DNA from 4 places in the Rhizobium sp. P44RR-XXIV genome. Region 1 is predicted to be linked to each of the others. Evidence: predicted binding sites of a transcription regulator. Region 1 holds the regulator's gene; each other region holds the start of a gene.
What was found. Region 1 encodes HrcA, which represses chaperone genes, less so after heat shock. Its sites were predicted from a motif close to GTTAGCACTCNCNNNNNGNGAGTGCTAAC; they were not measured.
Positions count from the first base shown of each region.

Region 2: a site for HrcA is predicted at 4,848-4,876, ahead of groES (co-chaperone GroES). Genes of this name have one in related genera too.
Region 3: a site for HrcA is predicted at 3,055-3,083, ahead of BSK43_RS15610 (co-chaperone GroES). Genes of this name have one in related genera too.
Region 4: a site for HrcA is predicted at 2,599-2,627, ahead of groES (co-chaperone GroES). Genes of this name have one in related genera too.

Region 1 is NZ_MPVZ02000025.1:412,208-419,783, forward strand. It holds gene ptsN (PTS IIA-like nitrogen regulatory protein PtsN) at 1-442, shown strand, start outside; gene grpE (nucleotide exchange factor GrpE) at 580-1,218, opposite strand; gene BSK43_RS07370 (GFA family protein) at 1,434-1,868, shown strand; gene hrcA (heat-inducible transcriptional repressor HrcA) at 1,878-2,966, opposite strand; gene rph (ribonuclease PH) at 3,139-3,855, shown strand; gene BSK43_RS07385 (VOC family protein) at 3,868-4,284, shown strand; gene rdgB (RdgB/HAM1 family non-canonical purine NTP pyrophosphatase) at 4,296-4,940, shown strand; gene hemW (radical SAM family heme chaperone HemW) at 4,959-6,152, shown strand; gene BSK43_RS07400 (DMT family transporter) at 6,258-7,184, opposite strand; gene gcvA (transcriptional regulator GcvA) at 7,342-7,576, shown strand, end outside.
Region 2 is NZ_MPVZ02000025.1:53,730-61,305, forward strand. It holds partial or broken gene ileS (isoleucine--tRNA ligase) at 1-563, opposite strand, end outside; partial or broken gene BSK43_RS05615 (sodium:solute symporter family protein) at 861-2,335, opposite strand; gene BSK43_RS05620 (DUF3311 domain-containing protein) at 2,325-2,522, opposite strand; gene BSK43_RS05625 (bifunctional riboflavin kinase/FAD synthetase) at 2,653-3,636, opposite strand; gene BSK43_RS05630 (TIGR01459 family HAD-type hydrolase) at 3,652-4,500, opposite strand; gene groES (co-chaperone GroES) at 4,934-5,227, shown strand; gene groL (chaperonin GroEL) at 5,304-6,941, shown strand; gene BSK43_RS05645 (hypothetical protein) at 7,365-7,576, shown strand, end outside.
Region 3 is NZ_MPVZ02000027.1:704,445-712,020, forward strand. It holds gene BSK43_RS15600 (DUF1488 domain-containing protein) at 1-11, shown strand, start outside; gene BSK43_RS35105 (hypothetical protein) at 752-919, opposite strand; gene groL (chaperonin GroEL) at 999-2,633, opposite strand; gene BSK43_RS15610 (co-chaperone GroES) at 2,683-3,000, opposite strand; gene BSK43_RS15615 (radical SAM protein) at 3,395-5,176, shown strand; gene BSK43_RS15620 (hypothetical protein) at 5,525-5,857, opposite strand; gene BSK43_RS15625 (epoxide hydrolase family protein) at 6,263-7,402, opposite strand.
Region 4 is NZ_MPVZ02000021.1:79,769-87,344, reverse strand. It holds gene BSK43_RS01585 (response regulator) at 1-135, shown strand, start outside; gene BSK43_RS01580 (hypothetical protein) at 457-732, opposite strand; gene BSK43_RS01575 (DUF982 domain-containing protein) at 743-1,042, opposite strand; gene BSK43_RS01570 (Hsp20 family protein) at 1,121-1,594, opposite strand; gene BSK43_RS01565 (hypothetical protein) at 1,842-2,132, opposite strand; gene BSK43_RS01560 (usg protein) at 2,225-2,497, opposite strand; gene groES (co-chaperone GroES) at 2,773-3,087, shown strand; gene groL (chaperonin GroEL) at 3,140-4,768, shown strand; gene BSK43_RS01540 (ABC-three component system protein) at 5,714-6,928, shown strand; gene BSK43_RS01535 (ABC-three component system middle component 2) at 6,916-7,404, shown strand; gene BSK43_RS01530 (AAA family ATPase) at 7,404-7,576, shown strand, end outside.

The DNA of each region.
Region 1 (7,576 bases):
CCAAGATGCGATCATCCCCGCCTTGAGGGCAAATTCCAAAAAACAATTGCTTCAGGAACTGGCGGCCAAAGCCTCGAAACTGACCGGACTTCCCGAACGCGAGATTTTTGATGTCGTGCTGCAGCGCGAACGCCTGGGTTCCACCGGCGTCGGCAACGGCATCGCCATCCCGCACGGCAAGCTCGCCAGCATCAAGTCCATCGCCGGCATTTTCGCGCGCCTCGAGGCGCCCGTTGATTTTGAGGCTCTGGACGATCAACCCGTCGATCTCGTCTTCCTGCTGCTCGCGCCCGAAGGCGCAGGCGCTGATCATCTGAAGGCGCTGTCTCGTATTGCCCGCGTGCTCCGTGACCAGGACCTGGTCGCCAAGCTGCGCGCTACCGATTCCGCATCGGCAATCTACTCATTCCTCAATGAGGAACAGGCATCCAACGCCGCCTAGAGCCGGATGTCGCCCGAAAACCGCTTACACTTTTCGGCGTCATGCTCTGACGGTTTGGATCGCATCGGACCAAGGCAAAAATAAGAGCCGGATGATCTGAAATCATCCGGCTCTTATTTTTTGTTTCCGTGTGTGGATCAGGCGTCTTTTTCGTCGAGCGGGCTATTGGCGCCCTCGGCATTTTCGACGATCTTCGGGCCGCCCTTGGCGACACCGACCATGGCCGGGCGCAGAACGCGCTCGCCGATGACGAAGCCAGCCTGCACCACCTGCACCACCGTATTATTCGGCACTTCTGGGTTCGGCACTTCGAACATCGCCTGATGGAAATTGGGGTCGAACTTCTGTCCGACCGGCTCGATCTGGCGCACGCCATGACGCTCCAGGGCGGAGAGCATGGAACGCTCGGTCATCTCGACACCTTCAATCAGGGTCGTCAGGCCGGCATCACCGCCGGCACGGGCCTCGGCCGGAATGGCATCCAGCGTACGGCGCAGATTATCCGCCACCGCCAGCATATCGCGGGCGAAGCTTGCCACGGAGTAGGACTTTGCGTCCTTTATCTCGCGCTCGGTACGCCGGCGAAGATTGTCCATATCGGCGGCGAGGCGAAGATAGCGATCACGCAGTTCGCCGTTTTCGGCCTTCAGCAGCTCAACCGGGTCGGGCTGAGACGGTTCCGTCGCATCCACGGTTTCCGCTGCTTCTTGAGCGAAATCCGCAGCAGCGTCGGCCGCCGTGGCGTCAGGTCCGGTTTTCGTTGTTTCGTCGGTCATGACGGTCTCCGAATTGCTTTGTCTTTTGGATGTGCCCGATATCGAGGTTTACCCGGAAAAAATCAAGGCTTTGTCGAGAAGAACAGCCAATTCCCGATATTGCCGCGGCATCAGAAAGCCCGTCGATCAAAGACTCCGATCGGAACCTTGCCTATCCAGAGCTCTCTCGTGGTGATATGATGAGGTTCATCTCAGCACAATGCGAGGTGAGATCCATGTCTAGTGGCAAATCCCTTTCAGGAAAATGTTTTTGCGGCGCAGTGGAGATCGCGGTCGACGGCGAACCGATGGCGATGGGCTATTGCCATTGCGACTCGTGTCGGGAGTGGTCGGCGGGGCCGGTTAACGCCTTTTCGCTCTGGCCACCGGAAGCCGTTCACATCACCAAGGGTGCCGATCATATCGGCAGCTATCAGAAGACCGAGAAGAGCGTGCGCAAATGGTGCACTGTCTGTGGCGGCCATCTGCTGACGGAGCATCCCTTGTGGGGCGTGACCGACGTGTACGCGGCCACCCTTCCCGCCCTCGACTTTCAGCCGGCATTGCACGTCAATTATGAAACGACGGTGCTGCATCTGCGGGACGGACTGCCGAAGCAGAAGGATTTTCCGGCCGAGATGGGCGGATCTGGAACGTTGCTTCCAGATTAGGCGCGTGCGTCAGATGCCTGAGCGTGACAGCCTTGAAATCAGCTGGGCCGTATAATCGACCATCGGCACGATACGGGCGTAGTTCAGCCGCGTCGGGCCGATGACGCCGACAGCACCGACGATGCGATCGTCGTCGTCGCGATAAGGCGCCACGATCAGCGACGAGCCGGAGAGTGAAAAGAGCTTGTTTTCCGAGCCGATGAAGATGCGCACGCCCGGCCCGCTTTCGGCCAGATTGAGTATCTCGATCAGGCTGTCCTTCTTTTCGAGATCGTCGAAGAGCAGGCGCAGCCGATCCAGATCCTCGGCGCCGGCGATTTCGGACAGGAGATTGGCGTGGCCGCGGACGATGAGCTGCGTCGGCTTGCCTTCGTCCTCGCCACCAGACCAGACGGCGATCCCGCGCTCGACCAGCTCCCGCGACAGCGTATCAAGCTCGTGACGCACGCTCTCCTTCAACGTCTGCAATTGACGGCGCAGATCCGGCAGGGTCTGACCCGTCATATGGGCATTGAGGAAATTCGCCGCCTCCGTCAACTGTGAGGAGGTGACGCCGGCCGGCAGTTCGATGATGCGGTTTTCCACCTGATCATGCTCGCCCACGAGCACGGCGAGCGCCTTGGTCGGCTCCAGACGGATGAATTCGACGTGCTTCAGCACCGGGTCGTTCTTCGAGGTAATCACCAGCCCGGCGCCGCGTGAAATGCCGGAGAGCATACGGCTCGCCTCGGTCATAACAGATTCCATCGGCTGATCGCGATTGCTGCCGCGGACCTGGCGGTCGATGGTGGCACGATCCTCGGCCGAGAGATCGCCGACCTGCATGAAGGCATCGACGAAGAAACGCAGCCCGACCTGGGTCGGCAGCCGGCCGGCGCTGATATGCGGCGAATAGATAAGCCCCAGCTCTTCCAGATCGCTCATGACATTGCGCACGGAGGCCGGCGACAGGGACATCGGCAGCAGGCGGGAGAGGTTGCGCGATCCAAGCGGCTCGCCATTCTCAAGATAGCCCTCGACGATACGGCGGAAAACTTCCTTGGATCGTTCGTCCAGTGCAGCAATGACATCCGAAACCGACGATGTCGTGAATACCATTTCGCTGTCTAATCCATTTCGTTGAGCCTTGGCCAAAATATAATCATTCAGTTAGCAATGGCGAAAGGGAAAAATGCTGCTGCCGTCGCCGCCGGGCCTTTCGACCTGCTTTTCCTTTGCAAAAGCCGCCTACGGGTCGTAGAAGCGGTCGACAAACTTTCAGGAGAGTGGAATGCGGCCTTCAGGCAGAAAAACCGACCAGATGCGCAAAGTGTCGTTCGAGCGCAATTTTTCCAAGCATGCCGAAGGCTCCTGCCTGGTCAAGTTCGGCGATACGCATGTGCTCTGCACGGCAAGCCTTGAGGACAAGACGCCGCCATGGCTGCGCAACAGCGGCAAGGGCTGGGTCACCGCCGAATACGGCATGCTGCCGCGCGCCACCGGCGAGCGTATGAAGCGCGAGGCCGCTGCCGGCAAGCAGGGCGGCCGCACGCAGGAAATCCAGCGCCTCATCGGCCGCTCGCTGCGCGCGGTCGTCGATCTGAAGGAGCTCGGCGAACGCCAGATTACCGTCGACTGCGACGTCATCCAGGCCGACGGCGGCACGCGCACGGCCTCGATCACAGGCGGCTGGATCGCGCTCTACGACTGCCTGAAGTGGATGGAAAGCCGCAACATGGTCAAGGTGGATCGAGTGCTGAAGGATCATATCGCGGCCATTTCCTGCGGAATCTTCGCCAGCCAGCCGGTCATCGACCTCGACTATCTCGAGGATTCTTCGGCTGAAACCGACGCCAATTTCGTCATGACGGGCAAGGGCGGCATCGTTGAAATCCAAGGAACCGCCGAGGGTGCGCCTTTCAGCGAAGAGGAATTCGCCACGCTCCTGGGCCTTGCCAAGAATGGTATTGCCGAACTGGTGGATCTGCAGAAGCAGGCAATCGCCTAGGGACATCTTGCAATGGCAGACACGGCCCTCGAAAGCATCCTGGAAACGGCTCTCTATGCCGATGATCTCGATGCCGCCGAAGCTTTTTACGGCGGCATTCTCGGTTTGCAGAAGATCTCGCGCGGCGGCAACCGCCATATCTTCTACCGCTGCGGATCAGGCGTGCTGCTGATCTTCAATCCGGCCGAGACGATGAAGCCAGCGGAACCGGACGCCCTTCCCGTGCCTTCGCATGGGACGACGGGCCATGGTCATGTGTGCTTCCGTGTCGGCGGTGACGACATCGAGGCAATGGCGCAGAGGCTGAAAGCTGCCGGCATTGCCATAGAAACCGATTTTCACTGGCCGAACGGCGGCCGCTCGATCTATTTCCGCGATCCGGCCGGCAACAGCCTGGAATGCGCAGAACCCCGCATCTGGGGCCTATGACGGAACAGGACATGCGTAAGCTCGATACCAAAACCATCGTCGTCGCCAGCCACAATGCCGGCAAGATCCGCGAAATCGAGGACTTGATCGGCCCCTTCGGCTTCACCGCCAAATCGGCTGCCGACCTCAACTTCATCGAGCCGGACGAGACCGGCACAACATTCGAGGAAAACGCTGCGATCAAGGCGCTCGCCTCCGCACATGCCTCCGGCCTGCCGGCATTGTCTGACGATTCCGGTCTGGTGATCGATGCACTCGGCGGCGATCCGGGCGTCTACACGGCCAACTGGGCCGAAACGGCTGACGGCACCCGCGATTTCGCGATGGCGATGCAGAAGGTCGAGACCGCTCTTGAGAAAGCCGGCGCTACGTCGCCGGAAAGCCGCACGGCGCGCTTCGTCAGCGTACTTTGCCTGGCATGGCCTGACGGACATACCGAGCTTTTCCGCGGCGAGGTCGAAGGCACGGTCGCCTGGCCACCGCGCGGCACCCAGGGCTTCGGCTACGATCCGATCTTCCAGCCGGAAGGGTACGACACCACTTTTGGTGAAATGAGCGCCGAGGAGAAGCATGGCTGGAAGCCTGGCGATCCGCAGGCACTCTCGCATCGCGCCCGGGCCTTCAAGGTCTTTGTCGAAACCTGCCTGGAGGCGTAAGCTTACTTCGTGGATATCATGGATTCGCAACAGCTGATGCGCGGCGCGCAATTGCTACCGGATACCGGCGAGCCCGGTTTCGGCGTGTATGTGCATTGGCCGTTTTGCGCGGCCAAGTGTCCCTATTGCGATTTCAACAGCCATGTCCGCCATCAGCCAGTTGATCAGGAGCGTTTCGCTGCCGCCTTTCTGAAGGAAATGGCGTCGATACGGATGATCAGCGGCCCGAAGACGGTGACCAGCGTCTTCCTCGGCGGCGGCACACCCTCGCTGATGAAGCCGGAGACTGTCGGCGCCATTCTCGACGGCATCGCCCGGACCTGGCACATGCCTGACGGCATCGAGATCACCATGGAGGCAAATCCGTCGAGCGTCGAGGCCGAACGGTTTCGCGGCTATCGCGCGGCTGGCGTCAATCGCGTGTCGATGGGCGTGCAGGCGCTGAACGACCGCGACCTGAAATTCCTCGGCCGCCTGCACGACGTCGCCGATGCGCTGAAGGCGATCAAGCTGGCGCGCGAGATCTTCCCGCGCATGTCCTTCGATCTCATCTATGCCCGTCCGAACCAGACCGTCGAGGAATGGGAACGCGAGCTGAAGGAGGCGATCTCCTATGCCGTCGATCACCTCTCGCTCTACCAGTTGACGATCGAGGAAGGCACGCCCTTCTATGGTCTCCACAAGGCCGGCAAACTGATCGTGCCCGATGGCGATCAATCGGCGCTGCTCTATGAGGCGACGCAGGAGATTACCGAGCGCGAGGGCATGCCGGCGTATGAGGTCTCCAACCATGCCCGTCCGGGCGCCGAGAGCCGGCACAATCTCACCTATTGGCGCTATGGCGACTATGCCGGTATCGGGCCCGGTGCCCATGGCCGGCTGACTCACGGACCGCAAAAGCTTGCAACAGCGACCGAGCGCAAGCCGGAGAGCTGGCTTGAGATGGTCGAGCGTGACGGCCACGGTATGGTCGATCAGGAAATGCTGGGGTTCGACGAGCAGGCCGACGAATTGCTGCTGATGGGCTTGCGTCTGAAGGAAGGCATCGATCTCGTGCGCTGGCAGGAGCTTTCGGGACGCGATCCCGATCCGCAGCGCGAGGCGTTTTTACTGGAACACGGTTTCATCGAGCGGATCGGCAATTCCCGCCTGCGCTGCACGCCGTCGGGAATGCTGGTTCTCGACTCTGTCGTCGCCGATCTCGCCTGTTAGTCACCTCCCCCTTGAGGGGGGAGGTCGCCGCGAAGCGGCGGGTGGGGGTAATCCTCAAGAGCCGATCGAGGCTTCAGTGTTTACTCGGATCACCCCGCCTCGGCACTATGTGCCGACCCTCCCCCTCGAGGGGAGGGTAAGCAAACGCCCATCGATTGCCGCAAGGCCGACCGCGATCATCGCCATGCCGATGAAATGCTTCATCTGCAGGTCCTCACCGAGAATAAGCGCGCCCAACAGAATGGCGCTGACGGGGATGAGGAACGTTACCAGCATCAGATTGGTGGCGCCTGCGGTTGCCAGAATGCGGAAGAACAGCACATAGGCAATCGCAGTCGAGAGGATGGCAAGGCCGGCAAGCGCGAGCCAGGTTTCGCTCGAGGGTATTGCCAGCGTCCACGGACGATCGACAAAGAGCGCGATCGGCAATAGCAGCACGGTCGAGGCGGTGACCTGGCCGGCAGCGGGAATGATCGGCGCCAAGCCCATGCGGCGAAACCTGCGGCCGAATATACCAGCAAGCGAATAGGTGAAGGCAGCGGCTAGCACGGCGAGCTGCGCCAGTGCATTCGAGCCGCCCAGGCTTGCGAGCACCGACGGGCCGATCATCAGAGCCACGCCGGCAAATCCGACGATGACGCCGATCAGGCGATTACCGGTCATCTTCTCGTCCGCGGTCAGAAAATGCGCGACCACGACGCCGAAAAGCGGTGTGGTTGCGTTGAGGATCGAGGCGAGGCCGCTGGCAATATGCGTCTGGCCCCAGACGATCAGCAGGAAGGGAATGACGTTGTTGAGGAAGCCCATGCCGAAGAAGGCAAGCCAGGCCTGGCGATCGCGCGGCATGGAATGTCCGGTCATGCGCACGATGACATGAAGAGCAATGGCAGCAAGCGCCACACGCGCCGTGACGATGGTGAAGGGCGGCAACTCCCGCACCAGAATGCCGTTGAACAGGAAGGAGCCACCCCAAAGCAATGATAGCGCCACCAACATGCCCCACTCGAGCGCACCCATGGATTTCTGCTGCATGACGATCGACCCCCACTTTCGAATGATTGAGTTCAGCTTGTCAGGCGCCTATTTTCGCTTGCTTGCCAAACACCAGAATTACTAGGATAATCTCTCAATATCCGCTTTCTGACAAACGACTCTTTCTCATTTTATGGTTTAGCTTAACTCAATCATTATGGATCAGTTGCCGTCTCTTTCGGCCCTCAGGGCTTTCGAAGCATCGGCCCGTCATCTTAGCATGACGCTGGCTGCAAACGAGCTGCATGTGACGCCCGGCGCCATCAGCCTGCAGGTTCGCGACCTCGAAAGCGCGCTCGGCGTGCGGCTCTTCGAGCGCCGGACACGCAGCCTCGCATTGACGTCGGACGGCGCCGAATATTTCGCAACGATGCGGACGGCCTTTCGCCTCA
Region 2 (7,576 bases), 360 kb from region 1:
ATAAAGCTGACCGGTGCGCGCGATCTTCAGAAGCTCGCCGGCGATGCGGGATTCCGCATGGAAATTCATGGTGAGATAAGGGTTGTCGAAATCACCTGTTATGCCGAGGCGCTTGAACTCCTCGGACTGGATCTTGATCCAGCCGGCGGCAAAGTCGCGGCATTCCTGGCGAAACTCGTTCACCGGAACCTCGTCCTTGTTCTTGCCCTTCTCGCGATACTTTTCCTCGATCTTCCATTCGATCGGCAGACCGTGCAGTCCCAGCCCGGAACATAGTTGCTGTCATAGCCGCGCATCTGGAACGAGCGAGTGATGACATCCTTCAGGATCTTGTTCAACGCGTGGCCGATATGGATGTGACCGTTGGCGTAGGGCGGGCCATCATGCAGCACGAACTTTTCACGGCCGGCGGCAGAGGCGCGCAGCTTCTTGTAGAGATCCATCTCGTTCCAGCGGTTGACGAGCTCCGGCTCCTTCTGCGGCAGTCCGGCGCGCATCGGAAAATCGGTTTCCGGCAGGTAGAGGGTCTTGGAATAGTCCATCTTTTCAGGGGTATCGGTCATAGTAGTGACAATTGCCTCGGTGTCTCGGGCGTCTTGCGCCTGGAGGGCGCAGCCATATGGGGATGTTTCGGCGGCGGAAAGCGCCTCGGGAACGGGCGCCAAAAACCCGGACCTTCCGGCAGCTTAAAGCGCGCGGAAGGCCGGGCCAATAATTCGTATCGATAGGCTCAGCCGAAATTGGGTCATAGTCGCCGGTTCATAGGCGTTTTTTCCAAGGAAAGGAAGAGGAAACAATGCCGCCGACACATAGAAAGGCCGCGGACGTTTCCGCCCGCGGCCGATGGAGTGTCGCCCGGATCAGGCGTTTGCCGTCGCCCTTGCCGGTATGACGGCATTGAGGACTACCGACACGACGATGTTGGCGGCAAGCGCCAGGAGGCCGGTATAGACGGTGAAGCTGGTGTCGCCGAGTGTGATCGCATGCAACGGCTTCCAGCCGGCATCCCAGACGAGATAGGTGCCGCCGAAGAAGCCGACGATCCAGCCGGCCAGCAGTGCCGGTGCCCGGAACCATCTGGTGTAGAGGCCGAAGACCAGCGCCGGCAACGTCTGCAGGATCCAGATGCCGCCCAAGAGCTGCAGATCGAGCGCGAACTGCGTCGGCAGGAAGATGATGACCAGCAGCGCGCCGACCTTGACGACCAGCGAGGTCATCTTGGCCACCTTCGCCTCGCCGGCATCGGACACATTCGGATCGACATAGGCCTTCCAGAAGTTGCGGGTGAAGAGATTGGCAGCGCCAATGCTCATCACCGCCGCCGGCACCAGCGCACCGATGGCGATGGCCGCAAAGGCAAAGCCGGCAAACCAGCTGGAGAACAGGGTCTGGAACAGCGCCGGCACGACATCGTTCGGGCTATCCAGCTTCAGATTGGCCGCATGGCCCATATAGCCGAGCAGGGCAAGCAGACCCAGCAGCAGCGTATAGGCCGGCAGCAGCACCGCATTCTTGCGGATGGTGTTGCCGCTGTTGGAGGCGAAGATGCCGGTCAGCGTATGCGGATACATGAAGGCGGCCAGCGCCGAGCCGAGCGCCAGCGTCGCATAGGCGACATACTGGTTGCCGCCGAGCAGCAGGCTGCCCGCTCCCTTGGCCTTGAAGTCGGCATCGGCGGCGGCAAAGACATTGGCGTAGCCGCCAAGCTTGGCCGGGATGAGCGCGATGGCGGCAATGACCACGATATAGATCATGATGTCCTTGACGAAGGCGATCAGCGCCGGGGCACGCAGCCGGCCGAATAGGTGTAGAGCGCCAGGATGATGAAGGCGACGGCAAGCGGCAGCTCACCATGGAGCCCGAGCGCCTTGAACACCGCCGTCATGCCGACGAGCTGCAGGGCGATATAGGGCATGGTGGCGATGACGCCTGTCAGTGCCACCGCCAGTTCGAGCGACCGTGAGCCATATTGGCCATGGACGATATCGCCGGCCGTGACATAGCCGTGATCCTTGGCGCGCCGCCACAGAAGCGGCATGACCATGAAGACGAAGGGATAGACGACGATCGTATAGGGCAGCGCGAAGAAGCCATAGGCGCCGACGGTATAGACCAAAGCGGGGACGGCGATCACGGTATAGGCGGTGTAGAAATCGCCACCGACGAGGAACCAGGTGATCCAGGTGCCGAAGGTGCGGCCGCCGAGACCCCATTCGTCGATATGGGCAAGGGTCTTTGGCCGGCGCCAGCGGGCGGCGACGAAGCCCATGACGGTGACGAGCGCCAGGAAGAAGATGAAGACGGCCAGTGCTGTCGGATCGATCTCAGTCATCATGGCGCATGCTCCGATAGGCGATCCAGGTCAGGAACGCGGTGATCGGCACCCAGGCGAGCTGGTACCAGTAGAAGAACGGAAAGCCCAGCAAGACCGGATCGTGGCTGTTGTAAAACGGCACCCAGAGCAAGCCTATATACGGTATCACCAGCAGCCAGCAGGCCGCCGTCCCAAAGCGTTTGTCCATATTGTGCGCCTTTCGGAAGCGGGCGCGGCGACTCGCACCCGGCAATATGAGCATTGCAGCATCTGCCTGGCGGCTCAAAGCAAAAAAGTATTGCGCGGCTGCAATCCTGGGGCGCAATCCCCTACATTCATTAGGAAAAGGCGATTGCCCGGTCGATGTCGCCAAGCGGCCTGACGCCGGCGAGCAGCGCCCTCGCCTCTTCTTCATCCTTCCGGATCTGCGCGACCAAGGGGTCAAGGCCTTCGAACTTCAATTCAGGACGGAGAAAGCCGAAGAAGGAGACGGAACAGATCTGACCGTATAGATCGCCGCTGAAATCGAAAACATAGGTCTCGAGCAGCGGCGCGCCATTGTCGGTGACGGTCGGGCGACGGCCATAGCTGGCAACAGCATCACGGATGACGCCATCGGCTGCACGGAACCTGACGGCATAGATGCCAGCCTTCAGCGATATTTCCGGCGGAAGCTGCATGTTGGCCGTGGGGAAACCGAGGGTCCGGCCGAGCTTCTCGCCACCGATGATGGGCGCTTCGACGGTGTAGCGGTATCCGAGCATGCCGGCGACCTCAGCAACCTCACCTTCGGCCAGCAGCGCGCGGATACGGCTGGAGGAAATGACCTCGGCATTCTCGTCGCGAAAGGCGTCGATCAGCGTCACGCCGAAACCGTTGTGGCTGCCGGCATTCATGAGGAAGGCAGGGCCGCCCTGGCGATCATGACCGAAATGGAAATCGAAGCCGGTGACGACTTCGGAAGCCTGCAGCCAGTCAATGAGGATAGAATGGACGAATTCATCCGCGGAACGCTGCGAAAATGCGCGGTCGAACGGATATTCGATGACGGCATTGAAGCCCAGCGCTTCCAGCAGGCGCGCCTTCAGCGGCGCCGGCGTCAGACGGAAGACAGGCCGATCCGGCTTGAAGACCGTGCGCGGATGCGGCTCGAACGTCAGCACCAGGGCGGGAACGCCACGTTCCCTGGCGATCTCCAGCGCGCGGTTGAGGACCGATTGATGACCGCGATGCACGCCGTCGAAATTGCCGATGGCAACGACGCCACCTTTCAGAGCCTCGGGAAGCGGCTCGCGGGTCTCGTTGCGATGGAAAACGGTCATCGGCTACCACTCCCCTCAGACAAGGCGCGGCATCCACCACTTCGGCGATGCCTGCTCACGCGCCAGGAAGGCGCCAAGGGCTGACTCGTCGGTGTGACCGTCGACAACATACTCGCGAGCGTGGATGCCGTGGCTGATGTAGAGAAGATCGAGCCCGTAATCGAGCGCGCCGCGCACGTCGGTCGGCATGCCATCGCCGATGGCGACGACGCGCGACAGCGGGAACTCGCTTCGCACTTCACGAGCAGCGGCAATCGCCGCGTCATAAATCGGCTGGTGCGGCTTGCCGGCGATGCGTGTCTGGCCGCCGAGGCGTTCATAATAGGCGGCCATCGCGCCGGCGCAGGGGATCATCCGGTGGCCGCGCTCGACCACGAGGTCGGGATTGGCGCAGATGAGTGGCACGTTGCGAGCAGACCAGGCCGTGAGCATGTCGGTGTAATCGTCCGGCGTCTCGGTCTCGTCATCGAAGAAACCGGTGCAGACGATGCTTTCGGCTTCATTCGCCTCGACACGCTGCACATCAAGCCCTTCAAGGATGCCGATGTCGCGCTCGGGGCCAAGCAGGAAGACCTTCTTCGGTCCTTCCGCGATCAGTTTGCGCGTCACATCACCCGAGGTGATGATGCGATCGTAAACGCTGTCGGGAACGCCGATCGCCCGCAGCTGCTCGACCACCCTTGGAGCGATGCGCGGGGAATTGGTGATGAGCACGACGGTCAGGCCCTCGCCGCGGGCTGCTTCCAGCGCGACGGACGCCTCCTTGTAGGCGGAAACGCCGTTGTGCAGCACACCCCAGACATCGCAGAGCGCAACATCATAAAGTCCGCCGATCTCGCGAAAGCTTTCGATACGTTTGCCCATGCAGTCCTCACCTCAGATAAATCACGGGCTGACATTGCAAACCGGCCGGCAAATTACAAGAGCGCCATGCAGGTTTTTGCATTGCACCCGCCTTCGGCAACCAGACGAAGCAACGCCGGACGAGGCGGCAAATGAAGTGGCGGAGCCATCGGCAGATCGGGGAAACCGTCGGCCTAAAGGACCGGGGAGCCTTCAAATGTGATAGGGTAAAGCGGGTAAACCTTGCAATAGCATGCTACACAGGGCGATCAACGCCGTTAAACATCCTCGAAACAAGCCACGGCACGCCGCAAAAATTTCACAGTGCTGTTCTTGACTCGCCTGCTACCCACCCCTAAATCAGCGTCGCTAGCACTCGCCTATGCTGAGTGCTAACAAAGCCCATACGGATCCCCCGCTGATCCGTGAAGTCATTTGATCGAGGGATTAGACAATGGCAACCAATTTCCGCCCCCTTCATGACCGCGTCGTTGTTCGTCGCGTTGAATCCGAAGCAAAGACCAAGGGTGGTATCATCATTCCCGATACCGCCAAGGAAAAGCCGCAGGAAGGCGAAATCGTCGCCGTAGGCTCCGGCGTTCGTGATGAATCCGGCAAGGTCATCCCGCTCGACGTCAAGGCCGGCGACCGCATCCTGTTCGGCAAGTGGTCGGGCACTGAAGTCAAGCTTGACGGCGAAGACCTTCTCATCATGAAGGAAGCCGACATCATGGGTATCATCGGCTAATCCAGCCGGGTTCCCCTTTTCCGATACAGCTGACGGGCCATAAACCCGGACAATGCGAATTCAGGAGTTTTTAGACATGGCAGCTAAAGAAGTAAAATTCGGCCGCAACGCCCGCGAAAAGATGCTTCGTGGCGTCGACATCCTCGCCGATGCAGTCAAGGTAACGCTCGGCCCGAAGGGTCGTAACGTCGTTATCGACAAGTCCTTCGGCGCTCCGCGCATCACCAAGGACGGCGTCACCGTCGCCAAGGAAATCGAACTCGAAGACAAGTTCGAAAACATGGGCGCCCAGATGGTCCGCGAAGTTGCTTCGAAGACCAACGACATCGCCGGCGACGGCACGACCACTGCAACCGTTCTCGCCCAGGCCATCGTTCGCGAAGGCGCCAAGGCAGTTGCAGCCGGCATGAACCCGATGGACCTGAAGCGCGGTATCGACCTCGCTGTTTCTGAAGTCGTCAAGGATCTCCAGGCCAAGGCCAAGAAGATCAACACGTCGGAAGAAGTTGCCCAGGTCGGCACGATCTCGGCAAACGGCGAAAAGCAGATCGGTCTCGATATTGCTGAAGCCATGCAGAAGGTCGGCAACGAAGGCGTCATCACGGTTGAAGAAGCCAAGACCGCCGAAACCGAACTCGAAGTCGTCGAAGGCATGCAGTTCGACCGCGGCTACCTCAGCCCCTACTTCGTGACCAACCCGGAAAAGATGATCGCCGATCTCGAAGACGCGTTCATCCTGCTCCACGAGAAGAAGCTCTCGAACCTGCAGGCCATGCTTCCGGTTCTCGAAGCTGTCGTTCAGACCGGCAAGCCGCTCCTCATCATCGCTGAAGACGTCGAAGGCGAAGCTCTTGCGACCCTCGTCGTCAACAAGCTGCGCGGTGGCCTGAAGATTGCTGCCGTCAAGGCTCCTGGCTTCGGCGATCGCCGCAAGGCCATGCTGGAAGACATCGCCATCCTGACGGGCGGCACTGTCATCTCCGAAGACCTCGGCATCAAACTCGAGTCGGTTACGCTCGACATGCTCGGCCGTTCCAAGAAGGTTTCGATCTCCAAGGAAAACACCACGATCGTCGACGGCGCTGGCCAGAAGTCCGACATCGAAGGCCGTGTTGCCCAGATCAAGGCTCAGATCGAAGAAACCACCTCTGACTACGACCGCGAAAAGCTGCAGGAACGTCTTGCCAAGCTCGCTGGCGGCGTTGCCGTTATCCGCGTTGGCGGTTCGACGGAAATCGAAGTCAAGGAAAAGAAGGACCGTATCGACGACGCTCTGAACGCGACGCGCGCTGCTGTTCAGGAAGGTATCGTACCGGGCGGTGGTATCGCTCTGCTGCGCTCTTCCACGAAGATCTCGGCCAAGGGCGAGAACCAGGACCAGGAAGCCGGCATCAACATCATTCGTCGTGCGCTGCAGGCTCTGGTTCGCCAGATCGCTGAAAACGCTGGTGACGAAGCTTCGATCGTTGTTGGCAAGGTTCTCGACAAGAACGAAGACAACTACGGCTACAACGCCCAGACGTCTGAATATGGCGACATGATCGCCATGGGCATCGTCGACCCGGTCAAGGTTGTCCGTACGGCTCTGCAGAACGCAGCTTCGGTTGCTTCGCTGCTGATCACCACGGAAGCCATGATCGCCGAGCTGCCGAAGAAGGACGCTCCGGCTATGCCTGGCGGCATGGGCGGCATGGGTGGAATGGACATGATGTAATAAGGCCTTCGCCTTATTACGATTGTTCATTCCGACATCCGGAATTGACGAAGGGCGGCTCTCGGGCCGCCCTTTTTATTGTATCATGATGACCCGGCAACAAGCTTGGCGAGCATTCCGATCAATGCAAATTCATGCAACTCGCCCATTGCCGTTTTCAAAAAAGCCCCTATAACTCGCAACGCAGCGATTTTGGGGAATTAGCTGCAATGCACGCAAATTTTACTTCTTTTGGCCAGGCTTAACCTACGCATTGGTATGACCATAACCGTAGGTATTAGGGTTGCCCGAATTTATTACTTGAAAATGACTTAACCGGTCGGATCACCATCCGAATGCATCGTTGAAAATGACAATCGCGGAGATGCGGCTCCGTTTTTGCTCATGACGATGCGACAGGCGGCAGACCTTCCATCGGATGGCATGGGAATTCAAACGAAGCGCGCAGGGGACCCGTGCGCCCAAGTGGGGATCAGCTTGTTCAAGATTGCCAAAGCAAATTTTGCCGCACCGTTTGCGCCCGGTTCGCTGGCATTTGATAGTCATAACCCCGAACTCCTCGCGCAATTCTGCGTGTCCGAGGGCTGGACCGGCGAACTTTCGAGCGGGATCATCAGGCTTGGACAATGGAGCAC
Region 3 (7,576 bases), on a different contig from region 1:
ATTTTCACTAGCGTATCGTTCTTGGGCTGCGATTCCGAAGGATTCTTATCAAGATCACTTTGGACCAGACCATCGGCGTATCCAGTATCTCGAAGCACGCGGCTGCAGGGTTAGAAACGGTCCATACATTTTTGCAGGAGAACCAGGATGGAATCGCGCTTTTGCAAAAGAGTGATGGCTACTGCCATGATTGTCGGATTGGCCCTATCTATTCTCTATGGATTAAGCGGTTCTCACAAACCGCCCGCGTCAACAACTCCCGCTGCAACCGACATCGCGAAATAGTCGCCTCTGCAGGCCCTCCACGCTGCTTCTAGGCCCAATTGCAATAGAATACGAGCATTCTCACAAATGCTTTCGCAACGGCCCTTATCAAGCCGTCGTATAACGACGGGAACTGATATTGAAAAAGAAAACGGCAAACGCGGAAAGCTGAAGGGCCGGAGCCAAGGCCTGTGGGAATGCCGGGCATGGCGCTGCAGCCAACCCATATCCACCCCAAAGCAGAGAAGCTCGTGCGTGGGATCACGGCTATCTCGATCGACAAAATCTCAATGCGAACCGGGATGGAGATTTGTCTCGCAAACGCGCAACCCCGCACCTTCCTCGAGCGCTCTGACTGTCAACCAAAGTGCGTGCCGCAGCAGCACGTGTCGAGATCGCAAGTCTGCCGTTCATTTACAATGGTCCCGCCACTCGGCGAGACCTATATTGAGATCCGGGGATATTGAGCACACAGCCCATCATGCTTTCAAATGAGGCGATCTTCGTCTTCCGCCACCACCGGCGAATGACCATCGGCAGCTTTTGTCTTGGGTTTTTTCACGTCCGCCGCAGGCGCCTGGATTTGCGTAGAGCGCTTGTCGTCGGCGTCCTTCGGCAACGGTTGCGGGTCGGGTTTCTTTTCGAAGCGGATCATCGTGATTCTCTCTCTCTCTCTTTATGGTTGTTGAGGTTCCGTCGCTAGCCACATTGGCTCTATGGGACGGGTGTTGGTTTCAGTATCCCATGCCGCTCATGTCACTATTTCCGTTCGTTGTAGCGACATCCCTTGTCGGGATATCGGTGATCATTGCTTCAGCTGTGATGAGAAGTGCTGCGATCGAGCCAGCATCCTGCAGGGCGGTACGGACAACTTTAGCGGGGTCGACGATGCCAGCCATGACCATATCGACATAGGTTTCCGTCTGCGCATCGAAGCCTTGATTGTACTCGGTGCTATCGGCGAGCCTGCCTATGACGAGCGAGCCCTCGACACCTGCATTGTCGGCAATCTGGCGGATGGGCGCTTCAAGCGCCCGCAGCACGATCGAGATGCCGGCTGTTATGTCTGCATTTTCGCCAGTCAGTCCTGTCAGCACCGACCGCGCTCGCAACAGCGCCACGCCTCCGCCGGGCACGATGCCTTCCTCGACCGCCGCGCGGGTGGCATTCAAAGCATCATCGATACGATCCTTCTTTTCCTTGACCTCGATCTCGGTCACACCGCCGACGCGGATCACGGCGACGCCGCCTGCAAGCTTGGCCAAGCGCTCCTGCAGCTTTTCCTTGTCGTAATCGCTGGTCGTATCTTCGATCTGCATTTTGATCTGTTGGATACGCGCCTGGATCGTCACCTTCTCGCCCAAGCCGTCGATAATGGTGGTCGTGTCCTTGTCGATCAAGACGCGCTTTGCACGTCCCAGCATCTCGATGGTGACATTTTCGAGCCTGATGCCGAGATCTTCTGAGATCACCTGACCGGCAGTCAAAACGGCAATATCCTCCAGCATCGCCTTGCGGCGGTCGCCAAATCCGGGAGCCTTGACTGCCGCAACTTTCAGGCCACCACGCAGCTTGTTGACGACCAAGGTCGCAAGCGCTTCGCCTTCCACGTCTTCCGAGATGATCAGCAACGGCTGACCGCTTTGCACCACGGCCTCAAGGATCGGCAGCATCGCCTGCAGATTGCCAAGCTTCTTCTCGTGCAGGAGGATGTAGGGCTCCTCGAGCTCCACACACATCTTCTCGGCATTGGTGACGAAGTACGGCGACAGATAGCCGCGATCGAACTGCATGCCCTCGACGACGTCGAGTTCGGTTTCTGCTGCCCTCGCTTCCTCAACCGTAATGACACCCTGATTACCGACCTTGTCCATCGCCCTGGCGATTATCTCGCCAATGCTCGCGTCGCTATTGGCAGCAATCGTGCCGACCTGCGCGACCTCACTGGAGGACTGCACCTTTTTGGCACGCGCCTTGATTTCCTTGACCACGGCGGCTACGGCAAGATCGATGCCACGCTTGAGATCCATGGGGTTCATGCCGACGGCGACGAGTTTCACACCCTCACGCAGGATGGAAGCAGCAAGTACCGTTGCTGTCGTTGTACCGTCACCGGCAAGGTCATTGGTCTTGGAAGCGACTTCACGCACCATCTGTGCGCCCATATTCTCGAACTTGTCGGCTAGCTCAATTTCCCTCGCGACGGTGACGCCATCCTTGGTGATACGCGGCGCGCCATAGGCACTGGCAATCACGACGTTGCGGCCCTTGGGACCGAGCGTGACTTTGACGGCGTTGTTGAGCAGCTCGACGCCGCGTAGCATGCGATCGCGCGCATCGGCGGAGAATCTGATTTCTTTGGCAGACATGATATTCGTCCAGTTCGGTCATAGGATTGGAGAATTGGAAATCGGGCCGTCAGGCGACCTTTTGGGCGTCTGCGTCGGTCTTTCCGACGATGCCCATGATGTCGGCTTCCTTCATGACGAGGAGTTCCTCGCCATCGATCTTGATCTCGGTTCCGGACCATTTTCCGAACAGGATCGTGTCGCCGGTCTTGACGTCAGGCGGGATCAACACGCCGGCTTCGTTGCGTATGCCAGGACCAACGGCAATCACTTCGCCTTCCTGCGGCTTTTCCTTGGCGGTGTCTGGAATAATGATCCCGCCCTTGGATTTGAAATCACCTTCGGCGCGTCGGATAACGACGCGATCGTGGAGTGGACGGAATTTCATAGGGGTTCTTTCTGCAGCCGGTGCATAGGGCGGCTGGTATTCTCATATAGCACTTGTGGCACTCGGTTGATAGGAGTGCTAAGAATTATTACCGATCATAAGGATCATTGAAAAATATAAGTTCAGAAATAAATTGGAAATCTTGATTCAATCTGGGTGTAAAATCAGAGTTTTATCGCAGTTAATCCATATTTTTATTTTATTGATTCTGGAATTTTTTTCCACCTATTCACAATATCATCTTAATTGGCATTCACAAATCCAGAACACGGATGCTTCGAACGTCGCGCAACGTTTAGGTCGGAAGCCACCTGCTGAACAGCATCTCCTTTGGCGCCATCTGTGTATGAACTTGGCTGTGGCCAAAAACTGCCGCTCAACAGGACGATAAACATTGCCTCATCCCCGGCAGGCCTTCGAAAGACGCTTTCAGCTGGTTCTGATCAAGCCGTCGCATTATGACGACGATGGATATGTGATCCGCTGGTGGCGGGCCATGATCCCGTCGAATTCCCTTGCCGCGATCTATGGCATCGCAAGCGATTGCGTCGAGCGCCAGGTGCTCGGGCCGGATATCGACATTGACATCACGGTCATCGATGAAACCAATACCCGCGTCAATGTTTCGGCACTCATCGACAAATTTCGCCGCAACGCCAATTTCGGCATGGTTGCCCTCGTTGGCGTCCAATCCAATCAGTATCCTCGTGCACTCGACATAGCCAAGCCTTTCCGTGAGGCGAAGATCCAGGTTTCCATCGGCGGGTTTCATGTTTCGGGCTGTCTGTCGATGCTCGACGGACAAGCCGTGGGGCTCGACGCCTGCCGCGACATGGGCATTTCCATGTTTGCCGGCGAAGTAGAAGGCCGGCTCGATCGCTTGCTTCAGGATGCTGCGTCAAATCGGTTGGAACCTCTCTACAATTTCATGAACGACTTGCCTGGCATCGGCGGAACGCCCGTTCCTTTCCTGCCTAAAGACAATATCCACGGTACCCTTGGTCTGAGCACGAGCTTTGACGCGGGAAGAGGCTGCCCATACCAATGCTCCTTCTGCACCATCATCAACGTCCAGGGGCGTAAGTCCCGATTCCGTTCCGCCGACGACGTCGAAAAGCTGGTGCGGATGAACTGGGCGCAGGGCATCCACAAATTCTTCATCACAGATGACAATTTCGCCCGCAACAAGGACTGGGAGGCCATCTTTGATCGCTTGATCGAGCTTAAGGAAAGGGATGGTGTTCCGCTCGGCCTGATGATCCAGGTCGATACGCTTTGCCACAAGATCCCGAACTTCATCGAAAAATCCAAACGTGCCGGTGTGACCCGCGTTTTCATCGGGCTCGAGAACGTCAATCCGGACAATCTTGCCGCCGCCAAAAAGAACCAGAACAAGATCACCGAATATCGCAAGATGCTGCTCGCCTGGAAGGCGCAAGGCATCATGACGCTGGCCGGCTATATTCTAGGCTTCCCGGCGGATACGCCTGAAACGATCCGGCGCGATATCGCCATCATTCAGGAAGAGCTACCGCTCGATGTGATCGAGTTCTTCATTTTGACGCCACTGCCCGGCTCGGAGGATCATCAGACGCTGTGGAAGACGGGCGTTGCGATGGAGCCCGACCTCAACATCTACGATGTCGAGCATGTTTGTACCGCTCATCCGAAAATGAACAAGCAGGAATGGGAAGACATCTATCACGAAGCGTGGTCGCTCTACTATTCGCCGGAGCACATGAAGACGCTACTGCGCCGGGCGATTGCGACCGGCGTGCCGCTGGCGAGCCTCGTCAAGATGCTGGTCTCCTTTGCCACAACCGTTCCATTGGAGAACGTTCATCCGTTGCAAAGCGGTCTATTGCGGTTGAAGCACCCCTCGGAGCGGCGTCCTGCCATGCGACGGGAACATGCCGTTCTTTTCTGGCCCCGCTTTGCCTGGCAAACTTTTGCCAAGCATGTGAACTTGGCGGGCACCATCGCAAGGTTGGCACTATCGGCCTATTTCATCGCAAGAGACCCGGCTTCTAAGACCTATATGGACAAGGCCCTGACGCCTGTCGCCAATGATGACGATGAAAAGCTTGATCTCTTCACCAAGACGGATGGCGGTACCGCTGCGGTCAACCACGTGAAGAGGATTGCCAGGCTCACACGCGCCAGTTCGGCTGCCTGATTGCCGCTGTTGAATGAGATCCTGATCCGACTGTGAAATACGTCCGCTGGGGCTCTGTCCCAAGTCGAGCAAAAAGCGCAGTTCGCGAACTGCAAGAATCTCTTGGATAAGCGACGTTTCGCATGGATGCGATCTAAACTAAAATTCGAATTGGTGGATTGCAGCTTCGAGTCCTGTCAAGACCACCCATTGCGCCGTGCGGCATATCCAATGGCTTCAAAGCCTTAGGGTCTGAAATCGTTGCGCGGCGTGGAAAGCCGTCGGCAATCGCGAAGCCCCATTCCGCAATCTGCGTCAGGAGAACGAGGATTGGGTTCTTGCTCTCAAGCAGTCCCATTCGTTGTTTTGTCACGCCCATCGAGCGTTTGCCTGCTCAATGAGAATTTTCGCAGCATCCCACGCCCTTGTTGCCACGGTCGGATCGCGAAAGGCACGAGCATCGATCGTCGCGCCATCAAGCAGAATCATGAGGATTGACGCGGTGCGTGCCGCTGCTTGCTCTGGCAAAAGGGACGTCAGTATGTCGCCCATCCATGAGGTCATTGTCGTCTTATACCGAATGGCGATCATCGAGATCTTCGGATAGTCGGTTCCAAATTCCGCGAGTGCACGCTCGAAAAGGCAGCCGGCAAATTCCGGAGTGGCAAACCACGCCTCGTGCCACGCAAAAATAGCTCTCAACTGTTCCATTGCCGAAGCAGCGGGCTCAACGGATGCACGAAGACTATATCGATCGAGGGATACGGAGCCGGAGGACAAGGGAAGGTGTCTTACAACCTTTCCCAATGACCTGCCCGTCAACGTCGTTGGCCCGTAGCAATTTCTGATTCTCAGCGACCGGCGAACCTGGCTGAGCTTCATCTTGCCAATACGATGACGGCGGCAACATTGTGCTTGAAAGACGTGGCGGTACTTGGCGTTGTTCGGAGAGCCACTCAATTAGAGTATGACAGCCAAACCATCGGTGCAACAATGCCGATGACGAAGATTAAATTGGGACTGCTGGTATGTCGTCCCAGAAAATTGCGCTGCGGCAATAGCGGGTCCTCGCACTGCGCAGTAAGAGGCAATGCGAGGATTCCGCTCTCAAAGATGCTTTCTCGAAATCGTGGCGATAAAGGCTCGCAGGTCGCTCAACATCAGCTCCGGCTGCTCCCAGGCGGCGAAATGGCCGCCTCTCGGCATGTCGGTCCAGTGCACGATATTGTAGGTCTTTTCCGCAAAGGAGCGCGGTGGTGGCAAGAACACGGGGTCGGGGAAGGCTGCGACACCTGTCGGCACCGTGATATACGTACCGGCGGGAAACCTGTCCGACTTCTCCAGGCGCTTGCCGTGGTAAATCCAGGTCGCAGTGACAACCGACGACGGCCCGAGGTAGAGCATGATACTGGTGAGTAATTCCTCCTCCGAGAATTTGCTCCAAATGTCCGGATTGCCATCGGCGGTCGTCGGCAAATCAGACCATTTGCCAAGCTTTTCGAGGATCCATGCGGCTGCCCCGACCGGGCTATCGGCCATTGCCACGCCAAGCGTCTGCGGCCGCGTTTCCTGCTCGTGATTGTACCCGCTTTCCCAATCGGTAAGCACGTCTCGCTTGGCGACGAAGTCCTTCTCCTGTACGGTCGTCGGAGCGGCATCCTCTGCGTTGAGATTGACCATGTTCATGTGAATGCCATGCAACGCGTCGGGAAAATCATGCGCCGTCCACGCCGCAATACCATGGCCCCAATCACCTCCTTGTATGATGTAGCGCGACTGCCCGAATAGCCGGGTCATCAGTCCGTGCATAAGTGCAGCGGCTCGTCGCGGGCCGATGACGCCCGTGATCGGCTTGGAGAAAGCAAAGCCTGGAAGCGAAGGAACGACGACGCTGTGACCATCGGCTGCCAAGGGCTCCAGCAAACGCTCAAACTCAAGATAAGAGCCTGGCCAGCCGTGCATGAGAAGAAGAGGAGGCTTGGTGCCATCACCCTTCATATGGACGAAATGAATATGCTCGCCATCGATGTCGGTTATGAAGTTGGGGAGCAGATTGAGACGCCGTTCGACCGCGCGCCAATCGTAGCTGTCTCGCCAGTAGGCAACAAGCCGCTTGAGGTCATTGATCCCAACGCCTGACCTCCAGCCGCCCGTATCGGGAAGCTGGCTCCAATCGTAGGCCTCAACTTTCGCCTTGATGGTTGCGAGCCGTTCGTCGGCTATGTGGATCGTGTAGGGCGAAACCATAGTCTGCTCCTCTGGTGCATTATGAAATTCCGTGTCAGCTGCCACTTGCGGCGGTGGCGATTTCTTGGCGACACAATGGGAAATAGTATTGCATTCTATTCTGCAAAGATGGAGTTTCGATTATTGATGTGTACCCCCAAAATGCGCTGATATCTTTTGCGCAAAACGCACAAG
Region 4 (7,576 bases), on a different contig from region 1:
CCGATAAAGATCATCGTGACATCCGGTCACCGCTTCCCGGGAGCAGAGACGCTTCCAAAAGGCTCGCCCTTTATGCCCAAGCCCTATATATCCGATGAAGTGGTAACGATGATCCGCACGATGTTGGCAGTCTGAACGCATCTGGGTGCCACTGTTTTCAGCCGGTCGGCGCCGAAGACATTGCCAGAAGTGACATCGCTCGATAAGGCCCAACGGAGCGTCAAAGTTCGGGAGCAAGGTTCCCCGTGGACCCGTAGGCCCAGTGAGGACTACCTGCTCTCGTGGAGCCAGCTTTCGGCACGCCACGGACGAGATAGCCTGTCGACGACAAATCGGCGAAACGTCTCCGGACCAAAGCGGTCATTTGACTCGGATGCACCCTCGATTGCCGGATTTGAGACTGTCTCGGCTTACATCGAGAGCACCCAAACGATGGGTTGCTCCCCAGCATTCCGCTCAATAATGAGATCGGCGATCAAGTTCTTTTAACGCCGCTTGCACCTCGTCGATCGAAACCGGACTGGGCGTTCCCGGCAGCTGCCGCAGGGACGGTTGCGAATCCACCGCGTAAAGGTCGGATGCCCAGGCCGCTAGGATTGCCCGGCGATCATCGATCGAAAGGGATGCCGCGCGCACGACATCGATCGGCCGGCAAAGCTGATGGGTTGGAATCAGAACCGCTGGTCCCATGGCCATTGCGTCGTTGGCAGCCCGTTGAAGTTCGCTGTGCATGGCCACCTCCTCACCTGATATGCGGATCCCGATCCCGCCTCAGGCGCGAAGCGGCAATGGCACTCGTTTCCGGCGCTAGCAAATCGTGTTTCTCGGCAAATGCCGCAAACAGCCCACGGGCCGTCTCGGCCTCGATCTCGCCACGCAGCGCCGCGCCGCAGGCTTTCAAGGCGACGGCGTGGGCATGGTCCCTCAACCTCGCTGGCCATTCGCAAAGATGACGATACGCATCCGTTGCGCTTCGTACCTCGGCCGGAAAGCCCAGACCGACAAGGATGGTGACTGGTTCTCTAAACATATCGGGTTTCATCGCTGTCTCCTTCCCAACCCGGAATGCTGACGGGCGCCACGGGAATGGCGCCCCTGACTCACTGGATGAACTTAACGATCAAGCCGCCTTCTGTGCTTCAATCTGAGCCGGAGCGGCCGACGTTAAGGCAGGCGTGCTCTGGATGGAAATCTTCCGCGGCTTCAGGGCTTCCGGGATTTCACGAACAAGCTCGATGGACAGGAGACCCTTGCTCAAATCCGCGCCGTCCACCCGCACATGGTCGGCAAGCTCGAACCGGTGCTCGAACGGGCGTCCGGCGATGCCGCGATGCAGATAGCCCTCAGTATTGGCCTCCTGCTTTTTGCCGGTGACAGTTAGCAGGTTGGACTGGAAGGTGATATCGAGATCATCCCGTTCAAACCCTGCGACCGCAATCGAGATCCGGTAGCTGTCGTCGCCCGTTTTGATGATGTCATAGGGCGGCCAATCGCTGATCGAGCGGGCGCGCTGGGCGTTTTCGAGAAGATTGAAGACGCGATCGAAGCCAACGCTCGAACGGTATAGCGGTGCATAGTCGTAAGATGTTGCCATAGCCATATCCTCCTTGAAGCAACATGGGTACAGAAGCGCCGAAAGACGGTGCTTCCAGCGAGGCCAGCTCTGTCTTCAGCAGCTGGCGGCAAACGATTTGGTTTTCGAGAATTTCGGTTTCAAGATCCGTGGCGCGAAAAAATTCGTCCCCCGTTAGATCAGATGATTTTCAACTTCATCCGCTCGCATCATTGCCGGCGAAATGCATTTCCTTATCCACGCGCTGACAAGTCCGCCTCATCGCCCCTCAATGGACGGATCGACTTATAACCCGATGGGGATAGGCAGCCTTGAACTGAGCCATCATGGCGCTCGCCTGCTGCAGCACACGTTCGGTCTTTTCGGGATTGTCGCGAGCAAGTTCGTCTGCATTGACCCGCATGGCTTCTGCCATGCTGGCGGACATCATTGCGAACTTGCCTTCTCCGTAAACCAGCGCTTCTTTTGAGGCGGTCTCAAGCCACCTGGCAAAATCGACGATGATCTCTTCGCGTTCATCGATGCCAACATTCTTGATGATGCTGATATTCGCTTCCATGCAGGTGTCACTCCATACACAATCGACGCACACCGAGTTCCACGTCTCGGGCGGTCGATGAGCTGGGAAGCGGAAAAATCAAATTCAAGAGCTTAGTGAAGCTTGAACTCGCCCTCGACCCGGCGCCATTCGTTCGGACCGATCAGCCGCTGGTGGCTGTAGCGGACGGAGTGGAGAGGCCCGTCTAGCTTCGCCTGCCAGAAGTCCAGGAACCTGTGCATCTCCGGAAAATCAGGTGCGAGATCGTAGTCCTGCCAGACGTAGGTCTGCAGGACCGATTCAAAATCGGGAATGCGGTAGAGGATATGCGCCGTGGTCAGTCCATAGCCATTGAGCTGACGCTCGAAATCCGACGAGAATTGCATGCTTCATCTCCGTTTCATGACATTGCGAAGGTGACGTAAAATTTTGCAGTGATCAATGGTTTTCTGAATTCGCAGAGCTGTTTATTGTTCCTTTTCAGCACGTTAGCAGCCATATGGATCGAGTGCTAATTTTTCCTATTCACCCTCTTGAAATCGAAAAATCTCGAAAATAAATTTTGCCTGCGAACGCTCGGATGAGGTTCGCACCCGTCCGGATTGGTCACCCGGTCCGGTAGGGGATTTTGCGTCATCTTTTTTGTCCAATGGAGGAAAACATGTCGTTCCGACCGCTTCATGATCGCATTCTTGTTCGCCGGGTCGAATCCGAAGAAAAGACCAAGGGTGGGATCATTATCCCCGACACTGCCAAGGAAAAGCCGCAGGAAGGCGAAGTTGTCGCCGTCGGGCCTGGTGCGCGCAACGAGGCTGGCCAGACCCAGGCGCTCGACGTCAAGGCTGGCGACCGCATTCTGTTCGGCAAATGGTCCGGCACCGAAATCAAGATCAACGGCGAAGACCTGCTGATCATGAAGGAAAGCGACGTCTTGGGCGTTATCGAAGCTCAGGCCGAGCAGAAGCGGGCAGCGTAATCACGCATTACCGCCCATCAGTCAAAAAGCTGCCTATTGAAGGAGTGAACAAATGGCTGCGAAAGAAGTCAAATTCAACACCGATGCACGCGAACGCATGTTGCGTGGTGTCGATATCCTTGCCAACGCCGTGAAGGTCACGCTTGGCCCAAAAGGCCGCAACGTTGTCATCGACAAGTCCTACGGCGCGCCGCGCATTACCAAGGACGGTGTTTCAGTCGCCAAGGAAATCGAACTGGAAGACAAGTTCGAGAACATGGGCGCCCAGATGCTGCGCGAAGTGGCATCGAAGACCAACGATCTTGCCGGCGACGGTACCACCACCGCAACTGTTCTCGCCCAGGCGATCGTCAAGGAAGGGGCCAAGGCGGTTGCTTCCGGCATGAACCCGATGGACTTGAAGCGCGGTATCGATCTTGCCGTCGACGCGGTCGTGAAGGAACTGAAGACCAACGCTCGCAAGATTACAAGCAATGCCGAAATTGCTCAGGTGGGCACAGTGTCTGCCAATGGCGACGAGGAGATCGGCAAGTATCTCGCCGAAGCAATGGAAAAGGTCGGCAACGAAGGCGTAATCACCGTCGAGGAAGCCAAGACCGCCGACACCGAGCTCGAAGTCGTCGAAGGCATGCAGTTCGACCGCGGCTATCTCAGCCCCTACTTTGTAACCAATCAGGACAAGATGCGCGTCGAGTTCGAGGACCCCTATATCCTCATCCACGAGAAGAAACTGTCGAACCTTCAGGCGATGCTTCCGGTTCTGGAAGCCGTGGTCCAGTCGGGTAAGCCGCTTCTGATCATCGCAGAGGATGTCGAAGGCGAAGCGCTCGCAACGCTCGTCGTCAACAAGCTCCGGGGCGGCCTGAAGATTGCTGCCGTCAAGGCGCCGGGCTTCGGCGACCGCCGCAAGGCAATGCTCGAAGACATCGCCATCCTCACGGGTGGAACGGTCATCTCCGACGACGTCGGCATCAAGCTCGAGAACGTGACCCTCAACATGCTCGGTCGTGCCAAGAAGGTGGCGATCGAGAAGGAAAACACCACCATCATCGATGGCATTGGTTCCAAGGGCGAGATTGACGGACGCGTCGCTCAAATACGGGCGCAGATCGAGGAGACGACGTCCGACTACGATCGCGAGAAGCTGCAGGAGCGCCTTGCGAAGCTCGCTGGCGGCGTTGCCGTCATCCGCGTTGGTGGCTCGACGGAAGTCGAGGTCAAGGAAAAGAAGGATCGCGTGGACGATGCCTTGCATGCAACCCGCGCGGCCGTGGAAGAAGGTATCCTGCCGGGCGGCGGCGTGGCCCTGTTGCGTGCCGTGAAGGCACTCGACAATCTCGCAACCGCCAACCAGGACCAGAAGGTCGGCATCGAGATCGTGCGCCGCGCGATCGAGGCACCGGTGCGCCAGATCGCCGAAAATGCTGGCGCCGAAGGCTCCGTCATCGTCGGCAAGCTCCGCGAGGAGACCGACTTCTCTTTCGGCTGGAACGCCCAGACCGGCGAGTATGGCGATCTCTACGCGCAAGGCGTCATCGATCCGGCCAAGGTTGTGCGTACGGCACTCCAGGATGCGGCATCTGTCGCTGGCCTGCTCGTGACCACTGAAGCAATGATCGCTGAAAAGCCCAAGAAGGATGCCGCTCCGGCGATCCCGGCCGGCGCTGGCATGGACTTCTAAGCTGAGATATGGCCCGCCGCCTCTGCGCGGTGGGCATCTTGGAACTACGAGAATGGCAGTTCCTATTTCGAGAGAAGATGCGCGCCTATGTGCCGCCGTTGTTAAGGAAGTCGCGTCTGCGAAGGGCATCGACCGTGACCCAGCAGCAATTGGGAAGCTGACGACCACCGTAGCAAGGCTCTTCAACAGAGGATTGCGTGAACGGGATAAACTAGTTTCGGCGGCTATGGACGAAGACAAAGCCCTCTGAATACACTTCCAGGCCGGCAGTTTCCCTGCCGGCCTGGTTTATTGGTTTTGAATGCCATTGGGCAGTCTGGAACTTTCCGTCTTCACGCGATGCTTTTCGTCACTCGCCTTTTAGGCCGCCATGCTCGCCAGAACCGCCGATGTCAGATATCGACCGGAGTTTTTGCTCTTAGCCGCCTACGATTTCGAAGTCTCGGTTGGCAGGAACCTGCTCGGACGCGGTACCATCACCAACTGGACCTTTCCCTTGCCTCCATAACGACCGCCGCGTTGACGCCAAACGAAATTACTAGTCCGAGGTTGTTATCGTAACCCGTTCAGAAGTCAGGATCGGGATTTAACATCGGGTAACGCGCCCCAGCGATCATCGCGACTGCAATCGTAAATATCACGGCTTGCCGAGTGCTGAGCGTCCAGCAGACGATGGTGACAGTAGCGAGATAAAGGGTCGCTATGGAATGCTGTTGCTGATAGGTGCCGACGTCAAGCAGCAAGGCAATGCGCGCTTTTCTAGATTTTCTGAGATCCTCGCACTCAGATCTAAGCTCTTGAAAGGATACGAACCTACAGCCCCTCAATTATCTTGACCGCGAAAAGGCGATATTTGCTGTTTTCCAGCGGCTTGCAGACTCCAGTCCTCGTCTGTGGTCATCCGCCATCGCGCGGCCACGCTTGGCTGACTTCCGGCGGCGGAAATTGGTTGAAAATAGCGATACTCTCCCGCCGCATGATATACTTTCGATTGCATATGTCCTTGCTACTGGTAAGACTTACACCTTATCCAAGCTACCATCTTGCTTCGAGAACAAGGCTGAAATGCAGGCAACTCTGATGTCGTTACAGAATGCGGTGAAAGACCTGCCATCAGCAAGAATCATTCTGGCAAGCGATTTCGAGAACGGGCCAAAAATCGACCCTCTCAAGATCATCCAGATTTATGAAGCCAGCGAATGGGAAACGTTCATTGACGAATGGGTCCATTCGCTCAAAACCACGTATGTCAGCGTTATGCGACCGACCGGTGCGGGAGATAAAGGCATCGATATTGCTGGGTTCTGTGACGCCGACCAGCTGCTCGGTGTCTGGGACAATCACCAGTGCAAGCACTACACGTCACCCTTGAGTTTCGGCGTAGTCGCGCCTGAAATCGGGAAGATGCTCTGGTACTCTTTCTCACAAGAATACAAAGCTCCAAGGGCATGTCGGTTCATCGCGCCGAAAGGCGCTTCGACATCGTTGTCGCTCTTGCTCTCGAATGCGGACAAACTGAAAGCGAGGGTGATTGCGGAGTGGGACAAAACCATCTCCGGAAAAATCACCTCGACCGGGCCCGTCACCCTGGAGGGAAAATTCCTCGACTACGTCGGGGATTTCGATTTTCGGATCTTTTCGGCCGAGCAGCCCCGAACGATCATCGAAGCCCATTCTAGAACGCCCTATCACATCGGCCGCTTCGGTGGCGGATTGCCCTCCCGTCCGAGGCCCGACGCTGTCCCTGTCGAGATCGGAGAGACGGAGGCGACCTATACAAGCAAGTTGCTCGATGCCTATGCAGAGCACAAAGGCGAGACAATCGTTGCGGTCTCGCATCTCGATAAATGGGCAAGTTTGAAATCCCATTTTCATCGATCTCGTGAGGCCTTTTATCATGCGGAGTCCCTGCGGGTCTTCGTGCGCGAGAAAGTGGAGCCTGGTACGTTTGAGGGGTTGCAAAACGAGATACTGGACGGGGTGCTGGACACTCACGACGGAGAACACGCGGACGGATATGCGCGCGTCGTCGCCGTAACCGAGAAAGCGCAGTCCTTAGTTCTTGACGCTCATCCTCTGAACAGAAGCGCTTTTCCCACCGACCGCCGGGGAATTTGTCATCAGCTTGCGAACGATGGGAAGCTGACATGGCGCCGTTAAAGCCTACGGTCTCGGCTTTCAACGGGTCGCTCGAAACGGGCGTGAGGGCCGTCTTCGTTCTGCATGCGCATTTCCCCCGGGCGGTAGATCTGAACCGGCTGACCGCCATGGATTATCTTGTCGTGCGAACGAGTGTCCTCGACGGACCAGCGGACCTGCATCCCCCGACGCCGATCATGTCACCCGTCACGCAGGTCCGAAGAAAGTCTGTTCAATCTGCCGTGGCGCTGATGATGTCCCGAGGGCTAGTCGAGCAGGTTATCGATGAAAGCGGGATCCTGTTCCAGGCTGGAGACAATGCGGAGTTTTTTGTCACCGCGCTTCAAACGCCATATCTCCGACAATTGTACGAGCGCGCCGAATGGCTCGCAGGTTACTTCCAGAACTGCGATGATGAAGCTTTTGACGATCTGATGCGCAATCTTCTCACCAACTGGGTCTCTGAATTTCAAGACGAAGCATCCGGACCGACATAATGACATATTCAGGCTTCCAGATCCGTCACCTTTGCTTTCACGGCTCGGGAAAAGAACCGGCGGTCGTTTCGTTTCAGTCCGGCCTTAATGTCGTCTATGGGGCTTCCGACACAGGGAAGTCCTATATTGTCGAAGCGATAGATTTTATGCTCGGCGGCAAGGCCCCTCTTCC